DNA from 4 places in the Stenotrophomonas sp. YJH_SMC_69 genome. Region 3 is predicted to be linked to each of the others. Evidence: predicted binding sites of a transcription regulator. Region 3 holds the regulator's gene; each other region holds the start of a gene.
The links. The regulator FliA, encoded in region 3, starts transcription of late flagellar genes. The targets are predictions, from matches to a motif close to TAAAGTTTNNCNNNCNNNGGCCGATAA.

Region 1: a site for FliA is predicted at 1,386-1,412, ahead of AC5P8F_RS01555 (methyl-accepting chemotaxis protein). Genes of this name have one in related genera too.
Region 2: a site for FliA is predicted at 1,952-1,978, ahead of AC5P8F_RS20525 (chemotaxis protein CheW). Genes of this name have one in related genera too.
Region 4: a site for FliA is predicted at 1,479-1,505, ahead of AC5P8F_RS16290 (GGDEF domain-containing protein). Genes of this name have one in related genera too.

What each region holds. Positions count from the first base shown of each region.
Region 1 covers NZ_JCAFTS010000001.1:321,324-324,558, reverse strand. The annotation lists gene AC5P8F_RS01555 (methyl-accepting chemotaxis protein) at 1-1,354, opposite strand, end outside; gene AC5P8F_RS01550 (barstar family protein) at 2,523-2,915, shown strand; gene mutS (DNA mismatch repair protein MutS) at 3,051-3,235, shown strand, end outside.
Region 2 covers NZ_JCAFTS010000022.1:681-3,915, reverse strand. The annotation lists gene AC5P8F_RS20535 (methyl-accepting chemotaxis protein) at 1-797, opposite strand, end outside; gene AC5P8F_RS20530 (hypothetical protein) at 899-1,282, opposite strand; gene AC5P8F_RS20525 (chemotaxis protein CheW) at 1,418-1,909, opposite strand; gene AC5P8F_RS20520 (flagellar brake protein) at 2,093-2,866, opposite strand; partial or broken gene AC5P8F_RS20515 (methyl-accepting chemotaxis protein) at 3,027-3,235, opposite strand, start outside.
Region 3 covers NZ_JCAFTS010000018.1:27,255-30,489, reverse strand. The annotation lists gene AC5P8F_RS20205 (chemotaxis protein CheA) at 1-340, opposite strand, end outside; gene AC5P8F_RS20200 (protein phosphatase CheZ) at 343-948, opposite strand; gene cheY (chemotaxis response regulator CheY) at 948-1,340, opposite strand; gene AC5P8F_RS20190 (RNA polymerase sigma factor FliA) at 1,398-2,144, opposite strand; gene AC5P8F_RS20185 (MinD/ParA family ATP-binding protein) at 2,141-3,028, opposite strand; gene flhF (flagellar biosynthesis GTPase FlhF) at 3,015-3,235, opposite strand, start outside.
Region 4 covers NZ_JCAFTS010000010.1:6,221-9,455, forward strand. The annotation lists gene egtD (L-histidine N(alpha)-methyltransferase) at 1-129, opposite strand, end outside; gene egtB (ergothioneine biosynthesis protein EgtB) at 126-1,397, opposite strand; gene AC5P8F_RS16290 (GGDEF domain-containing protein) at 1,549-2,829, shown strand; gene AC5P8F_RS16295 (YchJ family protein) at 2,833-3,225, opposite strand.

The DNA.
Region 1 (3,235 bases), on a different contig from region 3:
TGGACGCGCTGGCCTGGATGCGCCCGACGATCTGCTTGAGCTGATCGACGGTGGCATTGCAGTCATCGCGCATGCGGGCGAACACGCCGTGGAAGTCGCCCTGCATGCGTACGGTGAGGTCACCGCGCGAGATCGCCTGCAGCAGGCTCGACACCTGCACCAGGTTCTGGTCGGTGGTCTGCATCAGGCGATTGAGCCCGGCCACCATGTCGCGGAAATCGTAGGCGAAGCGATCTTCATCGCCGCGGAGGCTGAAGTCGCCCGCCGCCGCGGCCGTCGCCAGCCGGCGGATCTCGCTGTTGATCGCCGACAGGCTGGTCTTGGTCTCGTCCATTGCCTGGGTGATCGCCGCCTTCTCGCCCGGCAGCGGATCCATGTCCACCGACAGGTCGCCACGGGCGTAATGCTTCATCACTTCGATCAGCCGGTTCTGTACCTGCACGTGTGAGCCGACCAGCGCGTTGGTCTCGTGCACCATGCGCCCGTAGTCACCAGGGAAGGCACTCTCGTCCATGCGATAGCTGAGGCTGCCGGCATCGTGCTGGCGGGCCAACTCGCCCTGCGCCGCCATCACCGACTGCAACTGCGCCTGCATGCGCTGCATCGACCTGAGCAGCTGCGTGACCTCATCGTTGCCGGAGGCGTCAATGCTGTTGTCCAGCCGCCCATTGGCGATGCCGTCGGCCAGCTTCACCGCGCCTTCCAGCGGGCGGGTCAGGCTGCGGGTGATGGCCCAGGCGGCCAGCGAGCCCAGTACCAGGCTCAACACGCCGAACACGATCGACAGCGTGCCGGTCCAGGATTCGGTTGAACGGTATTCCTCGCGGCTGCGCTCGGTCAGTGTCTCCTGATGCCGCAGCAGGGTCGAGATCGCTTCGTTCCACGCGGTTGCCAGCCCCTGCTCGGCAAGCAGTTCCTTGGCCGCGCCGTCGAAATCCCCGGCCTTCATGCGCTCGTGAAGACGCCGGGTGGAGGCGTCGGTGGCCTTGCGTGCCGCGTCGATTTTCGCCACCAGGGTATCGCCGGTCGCGTCGCGCGGAATCCTGATGTACCTGGCCCAGATACCGTCGTAGGTCTGCGACAGCTCCTGCGCCTTCTGATAATCCCTGTCGAAATCCTCGCCGCGCTTGATCACCATCAGGCGGCGGTGCATCAACACCGCGTTGTTGGTATCCAGCATGTCGTTCAACAGCCGCATCTTCACCATGTTGACGTCCACCACTTTCTCGAACTGGGCGGACTTCAGGTGATTTCCGTACAGCGCCAGGCCAACGATGGCCACGATGAACAGCAGCAGCAATCCAAACCCGGCACCCAGCCGGGATCCCACTCGGAGGTTGCGTAAGGCGAGCATCTCAATTCCCTTGATCATGGCCGTACGATCGATGGCGGCGCAGCGCGGGGAAACTTTATGGGTCGATATTATTGTATCGATCCAAATCTCTGGAACTATGCAGACAGGTGTGAAGGACACACTTAATGGAGGTGGTTATTCCTGCCGGGCATATCAATGCACGAGCACATCAATCGCAGTCATCACGCAGCGCTCGCGAGTCGTGACCGCAGAAACCGTCACTTGATGCACGGAGGGGGAGGATGAAGCCCATCGATCCCGGCACCCTTCTGTCCAGAGGAACAACGCGCTGCTTCGCGACTACCGTCAGGGCTGCAATCTGGCATCTGCCATCGCAGGGCCCCGACCCTTGAGTATTTCAACCCTGATGAAGGGGTCCAGACCCCATTACAATCGACTGCCACTGATCTCCCACTTATTGACCTTCAAGTCAATAAAACCGCAGTCATTGAGATTCTCGTCGCTCTGGAAGTAGGAGACGGGAAGGTCACCCCATGCTGCACGGACCCACGCGCTGCGCTGAGGCAATACGATCGAGGAGTGCATGGAAACTGCGTACTTTCTACTCATGCCTGTCCACGGAAATTGACTCCCAGGACGGGGCGACGGAAATTTCCTCAAGATACCGCTCAAGGTCTCTGAACGGAGAGACCCCTATAGCAGCGAAGGAGAACCACACGGCATCGCACTCGTCGCAGACAAATATCTGAACGCCGCGCTCCTTTACTTGAGCTTTCAACACCTCACCCTGCTCACAACGGGGACAGATCAAACTCCCCCCACCTCACCGGAGACGCAGATACAACGTTACTGACCATCCCAGAAACAATTTTCCAGACCTTTATTGCCGATGATACAGGAGGAGAATCTATTTCCATCACCCAGCCAGTCATCACTGACAGTGGAAGTTGAACGCGCCCGAGGGGGTCCTGCTGCCGATGGCACCAATCAATGAAGAAGAAGACTTCGGGCGAACTCTCTACCAGCTGATGGCCCTGCTATTGGCGATGGGTCACGTCGTTTTCTTCCCTGCAAACCGGCGCGCGCCACGACGGGAGTGCCGAGCACTTGACTCAGCAAAGAAGTTTGCCAAACCCCAGCATGGGTCCCCAAAGCATCCGGCGCTCAGCCATGTCCAACGCACAGGGAACAACGCTACAGTCGACATATGACGCTCATCCTGCAGATCGAAGGCTGTGCCATTCACGACATCCCCAGCCTGTATGCGGAGATCAACCGCGTGTTCATGGCCGGCGAGGACTGGCAGCTCGGGCCAAGCCTGGACGCCCTGGATGATCTGCTGCATGGCGTCTATGGCGTGTTGGCCGGCCATGAGCGGGCCACGGTGATCTGGAGTGATATCGAGCACAGCCGCGCCGCACTGGGACGAACTACCACATGCCAGTGGCTGCAGTCCAAGCTGGAAGCCCCGGGCACCTTCAACACGCGGACCATTGCGCGCCAGCTGGACGCCCTGCAACAGGGCGAGGGCCCAACCTACTTCGAGATCGTGATGGATATCTTCGCCAGCCACCGGCAGATCACCCTGGTCCCGGCCTGACCTCGTCGCTGTGCGGTACCCGCCTGCCACCGGTGGCGGCAGCCCTGTGCCCCAGCAGTTACCATGGACGGCCCTGTACCCGCTCCGTTGCCGCTGCCCTCCGGCGCGAACGGACGCCCCGGATTCACGAGCCCCATGTCCAAAGAAAAGTCCGCCGAACACACCCCGCTGATGAAGCAGTTCTTCGCAGCCAAGTCCGAGTATCCGGACCTGCTGCTGTTCTTCCGCATGGGCGACTTCTACGAGCTGTTCTACGACGATGCGCGCAAGGCCGCGCGCCTGCTCGACATCACCCTGACCCAGCGTGGCAGCTCCGGCGG
Region 2 (3,235 bases), on a different contig from region 3:
GTCTCGATGCGCTCGCGCAGGTCGCGCTGCATGCGCTGCATGGCCTGCATCAGTTCGCCCACTTCATCCTGGCGGCTGACGTCGATGTGGCCATCGAGCTTGCCGCCGGCCACGTCGTTGGCCACCGAGACGGCGCCACGCACGCTGCCGACCAGGGCGCGGGCAAACAGCCACACCAGCACCAGGCCGAGCGCGGCGCCGCCCAGCAGGGCGATCACGGTCAGCACGGCCGAGGCGGAGTAGGTGGATGCGGCCTCTTCGCGCGAGGCGCGGGCGAGGCGGTTGTCTTCGGCGATCAGCGCCTCCAGCGCGGAGGCGGCCTTGCGGTGCTTGGTGCGGGTTTCGCCGACGAAGGTATCGATGGCGTCGTCCGGCAGGTCCAGTTCCAGCATCTCGGTGACGCTGTCATAGGATGCCAGGGCGTCCTTCCATTCCTTGGCGAAGGCGTCGAACAGCTTCTTCTGCTGCGGGTTGTCGACCAGCTTCGGATACTCCTTGATCGACTTGTCCATGCTGGCGCGCAGGTCGACGCCCTGCTTGCGCGCATCGGACTTGACGTCATCGCTGGCGCGGATCAGCTGCTGGTAGGCGGCATTACGGTACTCGCCCAGCATGCCGCGCATCTCGCCGGCCATGCGGATGCTCTCCATGCGTGAACCGGCCAGCTCGGTGGTCACGTTGTTCAGCGAATGCAGGCCGCGATAGGCGACGATGCCCTGCAGCAGCATCACCAGCAGGAGGACGCCGAAGGTCAGCAGCAGTTTCGGCATCAGTTTCAGGTTGTTGATCCACGGCATGGGCGTTGCGAGCTCCTAAGGCAGACGCGCCCGGGCATCGGGCCCGGTTGCAGCAGAAACCACGCCAGGACCAGGCCCGGCGTGGTCCGACGAACAGCGGATTACTTGATGTTGGCCAGCTTCAGCCCAGCCGGCGAGCTGACTTCGATTTCCGCGCGCGAGGCGTCGCGCTGGATCTTGCCGATCACGCAGACGGTCTTGCCTTCCAGGGTTTCCAGCGGGAAGGAGAACTTGCCGCGGTTCTCGCCGGCGATGCGCGCCGAGAAGGTGTGGCGCGGGAAGGCGCCGCCCATGTACAGGAAGGTCGGCTGGCCTTCGGAGCCTTCTGCGTAACGGGCCTTTTCGACCTTGCCACAGACCATGCCGTCCTTGCCGACCGAACGCGGCGCCATTTCCGGCGGGATCATGTCGGCCGACTGGGCGAAAGCGGAGGCGGCGGTGGTGGCCAGGACAGCGGCCGAGACGAACGCAAACAGGGACTTCATCGAGGGTATCTCCGGGGATGGTAACGATCGGGCCGGTCCTGCGCGCTCCTGCGCGACCGGCTTCTGTCCCCCTATCGGCACCGCCGAAGGGAACTGAAGGGTTTTGTGACTGGAACGTGAAGCAGTTCCGGTTGCTCAGGCAGCGACGTCTTCGGCGAGGTTGGCCTGGCCCATGTCGGCGCTGTCGAGCAGGGTCTCGATGTCCAGTAGGATCAGCATGCGATCGTCGTGGGTACCGATGCCGGAGATGAAGCGGGTGTCGACGGCGGCGCCGAATTCCGGGGTCGGGCGGATCTGCTCGGCCGACAGCGGGATCACGTCGGAGACGCTGTCGACGACGATGCCGACCACGCGGTCTTCCACGTTCAGCACGATCATCACGGTGAAGGCATCGTAGCGGGCGTTGTCCAGGCGCAGCTTCAGGCGCAGGTCGATGACCGGGACGATGGTGCCGCGCAGGTTGATCACGCCCTTGATGTAGTCCGGGGCGTCCGGCACGCGGGTGACGGCGTCGTAGCCGCGGATTTCCTGCACCTTGAGGATGTCCACGCCGTAGTGCTCATCACCAAGGGTGAAGCTGAGAAATTCGCCACCGGCGCTGGCGGCGGAGCTGGTCTTGTCGTTCATCGAGGGGTCCTGGTTCTGCCGGAAGTCCCGGTGTCAGGCTCGATATCGGCCCCGCCGGGGGGGACTTTAGGTGCCGGGCAGTGCCGTGGATGGGGTCAGATCCCTTTTCAGGGAAAAGGGATCTGACCCCGGCACGCGTTCCAGGGTTGCCGGCCGGCGGCCGGCACTACCGGTCGGACGGCCTCAGAGCTCGCCGTTGCGGCGGGCCTTGCGCTGGCGGTCGATGCGGAAGATGTAGCGCTGGATGGCGCTGTCGGCGCCGCGTGGCAGGCATTCAAAGCGCATCCCCACGCGCTTGACCTCGATGCCATTGGGCTGACGCTGCGGCAGCAGGTTGCAGACCACCAGTTCGATATCCAGGTCGGGGCCGTCCGGCAGCGACAGCCGCGCCGGATAGCGCTTCTGCAGACCAAACACCGCGCAGTCATTGGGCACCACCACGGCCAGGCCGCCACCGCTGATGTCCACTACGCGCATCGACAGGGCTTCGGCGCGCGCTTCGCCAGGCGGCAGCAGCAGGTGGGGTGAGTCGGTGACCGGCGTCTCCAGCCGGTACAGCTCGCGGCGCTGCAGGTGCACCAGTTCGTCAGGCAGCGGCGCACGGAAGGCCACATGGCCGTCGTTGTCCACGCGCTGCAGTTCGTGCAGCCGGAACCGTACCAGCACGCGTTCGAGCTGGGCGAAGCACAGCAGGTGATCGGCCTGCTCGGCGGCGCGGTTGGAGGCTTCCTGCGGGCTGCCATCGAGCAGCAGGAAGTCCTCGTCCTCGTCGAGGTCGAGCAGGGCGGTCGGGAAGGAACGGTCGCGGCCGTCGATATGGGCATTGATCAGCGATCGCTGGTCGATCAGCGAGCGCAGCAGCTGGCGCAGCTGGCGCGGGTTGCGGACCAGGAATCGTTCGTCCGCGGCATCGGCCGCGTGGACATCATGCACTGCAGTGTCGTTGCCGTCGGACATGGAATCTACGGTCAGGGGCGGGCGCCAGCACGCGTTGGCGCGAGGCTCGATGGGGATATCGGCGTCTGCCCCGGATTATGAAGTGGGATTTGCATCACTTTCCATGCGTAAAGGGTCAGATCCCTTTCCCGCGGGAAAGGGATCTGACCCCGTGCTTCTGTCAGAATTCCTGCCAGTCGCCGTCCGTGGCCAGCGCCGGCTGGGCCGTTGCCGTGCGCAGCGCACGTGCCGGGGCCGGCTTTGCCGCAGGCGCGGCGACTGCGAGCTGTCGCGGTACCGGTGCGGCCAGCGGGCGTGACGGGATGGCCGCCGTGCCCTGCGATGCCAGCCGGAAGCGGGCGACGGCTTCACCCAGCTGCACGGCCTGGT
Region 3 (3,235 bases):
CATAGCCCGGCTCGGTGCCGGAAGACACGGCATCGAGCATCGACTGCAGGTAGTCCAGCGATTGCTGGGCGGCGTCGAAGTGATGGGCCTGCAGCACGGCCTGGCCGGCACGTGCAGCGCCCAGCGCCTCTTCAGCGGCGTGGCACAGCTCGACCATGGCGGTGACACCGAGGAAACCCGCGCCGCCCTTGAGCGTGTGGTAGCCCCGGAACACCGCGTTGAGCTGTTCGGTGTCCTGCGGTGCCTGCTCCAGCGACACCAGCTGTTCGCCGAGGCGATCCAGGATTTCCTGTGCCTCGATGATGAAATCGGCAGTGATGTCGTCGGATACCGCGCTCATGCTTACAGCCCCAGATCCGACAACAGGTCGTCGGCGTCGTTCTGCGAGACCGCGTGGCGGTCCAGTCCCTTCAGTGCCGGCCCGGCCAGTTCCGGGTCGGTGCGATGCTGTTCCGGCGGCAGGCCGAGCGCGCCGAAGCCTTCATGCACGCGGCGGACGATGCCGACCACGCGACGGATGATCTGCCCGGTCAGGTCCTGGTAGCTCTGGGTCAGGGCGATCTCGGTCAGGTTGTGGCGGATGCGCTCCAGCTGCGCGTCCTGGCCTGGCTGCAGGCCTTCGGCGCGCAGCTGCTCGGTCAGGCTGCGGCATTCCTCGGCCAGGTCCAGGGTGCGGTGGGTGGCCTGTTCGGTCATCGCCACCACGTGGTCCAGGCGTGCGCACGCATCGTCCAGTTCGCCGGCCTCGCTGGGCACGGTCGGCAGTTCGCCCAGGGCCTGCCCCAGCTCGCGGGCCAGCCGCGAGAGGCCGCTCATCATCGGCTGCGTGCGCAGCGCGACCAGTCCGTCGATGCGTTGCCGCCAGGCGGCTTCGTCACCGGACTCCAGGGCATCCAGGGCTTCCTGCAGGCGCAGGGCGAGGGCGTTCTTGTCGACCGTGGTATCCATCAGGCGCTGGCCGCCAGGCGTTCGAAGATCTTGCCCAGCTTCTCTTCCAGCGTCTGCGCGGTGAACGGCTTGATGATGTAGCCGTTCACGCCGTTCTGGGCCGCTTCGATGATCTGCTCGCGCTTGGCTTCGGCGGTGACCATCAGCACGGGCAGGGTCTTCAGCTTGGCGTCGGCACGGATCGCCTTGAGCAGTTCGATGCCGGTCATCACCGGCATGTTCCAGTCGGTGACGACGAAATCGAAGGGCTGGCTCTGCAGCAGCGACAGCGCGGCATGCCCGTCCTCGGCTTCGGCGGTGTTGGTGAAGCCCAGATCGCCCAGCAGGTTCTTGACGATTCGACGCATGGTCGAGAAGTCGTCGACGATGAGGATGCGCATGTTCTTGTTCAAAGCAGAGTTCCTTTGTTGTTCATTCCGGGCGGCCGGGGGCAGTCGCCTCGGGGATGTTCATTCTTCCAGGCCGGCGTCGACGGCCTCGAAAATCTTCAGGCGGCCGCGCAGGCGCAGCACGGCCTGGCCATGGATCTGGCAGACCCGCGACTCGCTCACGCCGAGCACCGCGCCGATCTCCTTCAGGTTCAGCTCCTGCTCGTAGTACAGCGAGAGCACCAGCTGTTCGCGCTCGGGCAGGTGGCCGATGGCCTTGCCCAGCTCACGGCCGAACTCGCCGCGCTCCAGCACCTGTTGTGGAGTCGGGCCGCCCTGGGCGACGGTATCCAGTTCGCCCTGGTCTTCGATGCGCGACTCCAGGCTCAGCACCTGGCCACGTGCGGCGTCTTCCATCAGGCGCAGGTATTCCGGCAGCGGCATCTCCATCGCGGCGGCCACTTCGGTGGCGCTGGCGGCACGGCCCGTGCTCTGTTCCAGGCGGCGGATGGTGGCGGCGGCGTCGCGTGCACGGCGGTGCACCGAGCGCGGCACCCAGTCGCCACGGCGGATCTCGTCGATCATCGAGCCGCGGATGCGGATCGAGGCATAGGTCTCGAACGAGGCGCCCTGGTCGGCGTCGTAGCTGCGCGAGGCTTCGATCAGGCCCATCATGCCGGCCTGGATCAGATCATCGACTTCGACGCTGGCCGGCAGGCGCGCGGCCAGGTGGTGGGCGATGCGTCGCACCAGGTCCGAATGCTGGGCGATGACCTCGTTGGCCGCCGAGCGCTGGACTTCCCTGTACTGGTGGGCTGCGCCTTTCATGCGGCCACCCCACGCTGCTTGAGGATGCGTTCGAGGAAGAACTCGACGCCACCGCGCGGTTCGGTCGGTGCCTGCCAGCGCGCGGTGCGGCGTGCGATCTCGGTGATCGCCAGCGCCGACGGGCTGGACGGATAGGCCTTCACCACCGGCTGCTGGCGCTGCACCGACAGGCGCAGCCAGTCATCCTGCGGCACGCAGCCCAGGTAGTTCAGCGAGACATCGGCGAGGAACTTCTCGCAGACGCGGGTCAGCTTCTCGTACAGCACGCGGCCCTCGTTCGGGTCGCGCACCATGTTGGCCACCACCTGGACGCGGTCCACGCCGCGCTCGCGCGACAGCACCTTGATCAGTGCGTAGGCGTCGGTGATCGAGGCCGGTTCGTCACAGACCACCACCACGGTGTCCTGCGCGGCCTGGCAGAAGGTCAGCACGCCGTCGGTGATGCCGGCGGCGGTATCGACCACCATGATGTCCAGCTCGCGTTCCAGTTCGGAGAACACGTTGACCAGGCCGACATGCTCGGCCGGGGCCAGCTCGGCCATGTGCCGGCGGCCGGAAGCGGCCGGGACCACCAGCACGCCGTTCGGGCCTTCGACGATGACGTCGTCCAGCGAGCAGCGGCCGGCCACCAGGTCGGCCAGCGTAAAGGTGGGGTTCAAGCCCAGGATCACGTCGATGTTGGCCAGGCCCAGGTCGGCGTCCAGCAGCAGCGTGCGCTTGCCCATGCCGGCCAGCGCCACCGCCAGGTTGGCGGACACATTCGTCTTGCCCACGCCGCCCTTGCCGCCGGTCACCGCGATGGTGCGCACAGGGCCGAGCGGCTCGCTGCGGGTGGCCGACAGCGGGAAGGTCTTGGTCAGCTTGGCGTACTCACGCGACGGCATGGTTCAACTCCGGGTTGCAGGGCATATCGGCCGCTCGGCGCAAATCTTCAAGGCGAAGTACAAGATTGGCTGCACTGGCCCGGTGCAGGTCCTCCGGGACGTCCTGGCCATCGGTCACCCAGGTGATCGGCAGGGCGTGGTCCACGGCCACCGACAGGGCGTTGCCGAAGCGGCCGGTCTCGTCCAGCTTGCTCAGCACCAGGCCCT
Region 4 (3,235 bases), on a different contig from region 3:
ATCGTAGAAGTACTTGGAAGGCAGCTGCCGCGATGCGCATGACAGACCGGCCAGCGCATCGGCCAGGATCTGCTGGCGGCTGGGGGTCAGGTCGGTCAGCGCCTGCAGCGCGTCATGCACCGTGCTCATATGAGGTCCCTGGCCAGGCGCAGTCCGGAGAACTGCCAGCGCGCCGGCGGCATGAAGAAATTGCGGTAGCTGGCGCGCACATGGCCACGGGGCGTGGCACAGCTGCCGCCGCGCAGCACCCATTGCCCGCACATGAACTTGCCGTTGTATTCGCCGAGGTTGCCGTCAAAAGAGCGGAAGCCCGGGTAGGCACCATAGGCGCTGGCGGTCCATTCCCAGACATCACCGAACAGCTGCCGCAGCCCACTGCCCCCGGCTGCCTGCGGGTGCAGGTGATCGTCATCGGCGAAATGACCGCGCAGGGGCTGCGACGCGGCGGCCGCTTCCCACTCGAACTCGCTGGGCAGGCGCGCACCGGCCCAGCGGGCGCAGGCATCGGCCTCGTAGTAACTGAGGTGGCAGACCGGCGCATGCGGATCCAGCTCGCGCCAACCACCCAGGGTGTACTCGCGCTGCAGGGCATCATCCCAGTACAGGGGGTGCTGCCAGCCTTCGGCTTCTCGCAGCGCCCAGCCTTCGCTGAGCCACCAGCGCGGTTCGCGGTACCCCCCTGCCTCGATGAAGGTGCGGTACTCGGCATTGCTGACGGGACGCTCGGCCAGGGCATGCGCGGGCAGCAGCACGCGGTGCTGCGGCGATTCGTTGTCGTAGGCAAAGGCGGCGTGCCGGGGCCATGCCGCGGCACCGACGGTGACGATGCGTTCGGGCGATTCGATCCAGCCCTGCGTCGCGGCGGTGCTGGCAACGGGCCGCAGGTCGTCGCGATACGGTGGCTGCAGTGGATTGCACCAGAACGCATGCTTGATGTCGGTCAACAGCAGTTCCTGGTGCTGTTGTTCGTGCTGCAGACCCAACTGCAGGTGGTGCAGCGCCTGCGCGTCGAGGTCACCGGCTGCCAGCCGTGACTGCACCTGCATGTCGACCTGTTGCCGGTAGTCGCGCACCTGCTGCAGCGAGGGCCGCGACAGCAGACCGCGTTGCGGCCGCGCATGCGCCGGGCCGATGCTCTTGTAATAGCTGTTGAACAGATAGTCCCAGGCCGGGTCATGCGCGGGCGTGGTGGCGAAACCGGCCAGCACGAAGCGTTCGAAAAACCAGGTGGTATGGGCCAGGTGCCACTTGCTGGGACTGGCGTCGGCCATGCTCTGCAGCATGGCGTCCTCGGCACTGAGCGGCGCGGCCAGCTGCAGGCTGCGCGCCCGCACCTGTGCAAAGCGGCGGGCGAGATCGCGCTGCGGGGCAGCGACGGCGGTGGGTACGCTGTCCATGCCGAAAGCATCGGCGCAGGACGGTGAGCGCAACGTCATGGCACCACATCACCACGTTCACATGACAGCGGGCACGCGCATTCAAGAAGTGCGTGGGGACGCCGCTAACGGCAATGTTGCGGCCGCATCGTCACCGCACTGGACTTACCGCGTGCCCCTGCATCCGCTCCGCCAGCCTGCGCATTACCTGTTCGTGCTGCCCGCCGTGCTGGTCGTCCTGGTGCTGTGGATGGCGCTGGGCACCGAGGATGTCGCCAGCCCGGCGCAGCGCATCCTGCCCTGGCTGCTGGCCTGTCTCGGTGCAGGCCTGGCCCTGCTCTACCACCAGATGCGCACGTTGTGCCTGCTGCTGGTGGTGGCGGTGGTATTCGCCCTGCTGCACCGGGACGTCGGTGGCTACCTGCGCAGCGGCCATGTCGACGCCTTGACCCCGCTGCGCTTCCACGCGATCTCGGCGTGGGTGCCGCTGCTGTTCGCCGGACTGGCACGATGGCCGGAACGCGGACGCCGACGCCAGGACCTGCTGCTGCGCAGCGTAGTGTGCGGCGCGGCGCTGCTGGTCTTCCTGCTGCTGGCGGCACAGCAGCCGCGGGGGATGCACGATCTGCTGTCGAACCGTCACTGGGCCTGGATTCCCGCCAACTGGAACGCGTTGGCGCAGTTGCCGGCGCTGCTGTTCCTGCTGGCGACCGCAGCGCTGGGCTGGCAGGCCTGGCGGCATCCGCGGCCACTGCACACGGCAATGCTGCTGGCCCTTCTGTGCCTGTGGTGGATGCTGCCGCGGATCTTCCTGCAGCCGGTGCTGCTGCCGGCGCTGAGCAGTGCCGCCCTGCTGCTGATGCTGGGCGCGATGCTGCAGGAATCCTTCCACATGGCCTTCCGCGATGAGCTGACCGGCCTGCCGGGGCGACGGGCGTTCAACGAGACCCTGCAGCGGGCACGCGGTACCTACAGCATCGCGATGGTGGACGTTGACCACTTCAAGTCATTCAACGACACCCATGGTCACGACACCGGCGACGATGTGCTGCGCCTGGTGGCGTCGCGGCTGGCGCGGGTGGGCGACGGTGGCCGTGCGTTCCGCTATGGCGGCGAGGAGTTCGCGGTGGTGTTCCTGGACCGGCCGGCGGCAGCCTGTGTCGATGCCGTGGAAGCATTGCGGCAGAGCATCGAGGACACCCGCATGCAGCTTCGCGACCGCAGCACCCGCAGCCGTGACCACGAAGCCGGCCGCCAGCGGCGCGGACGCGGTGGCAGCGGCCAGGTGGTACAGGTGACGGTGAGCATCGGGCTGGCCGACAGCCGCGTGGATCCGCGGCCGATGGCCGTGGTCAAGGCCGCCGACCAGGCCCTGTATGTGGCCAAGGACGGGGGCCGCAACCAGGTGCGCGCGCACGGCGGCCAGCGCGTTCTGGCAGCGCACGGCGCGTAGTGCTCAGACCGCGTCGAGGTAGTACCAGCGGCCGTCGATGCGTTGGAAGCGGCTGTGCTCGGTCATCCTCACCGCGCTGCCGCCGCCGATGCGGTAGCGCGCGGTGAAGCGGACTTCGGCGCTGTCAGCACCAGTGATGGTGTGCTCGTGCACGGTCAGGCCCAGCCAATGGGTGCGCTGGCCGGGGGCATCGTCCAGCGACAGCTCGGCCGGACGCGTGTCCGGATGCCAGGACTGGCGCAGGTAGTCAGCCAGGCCACGCACATAGGCGCTGTAGCGCGAACGCATCAGGTGCTCTGCATCAGGCGCGGCTTCACCGGCATGGAAACGGCCACAGCAGGCAGCATAGTCGGCGGGAAGGCCACAGGGGCAGGGATCGGTGGGTTTTCGGCTCATGCCGGCATTG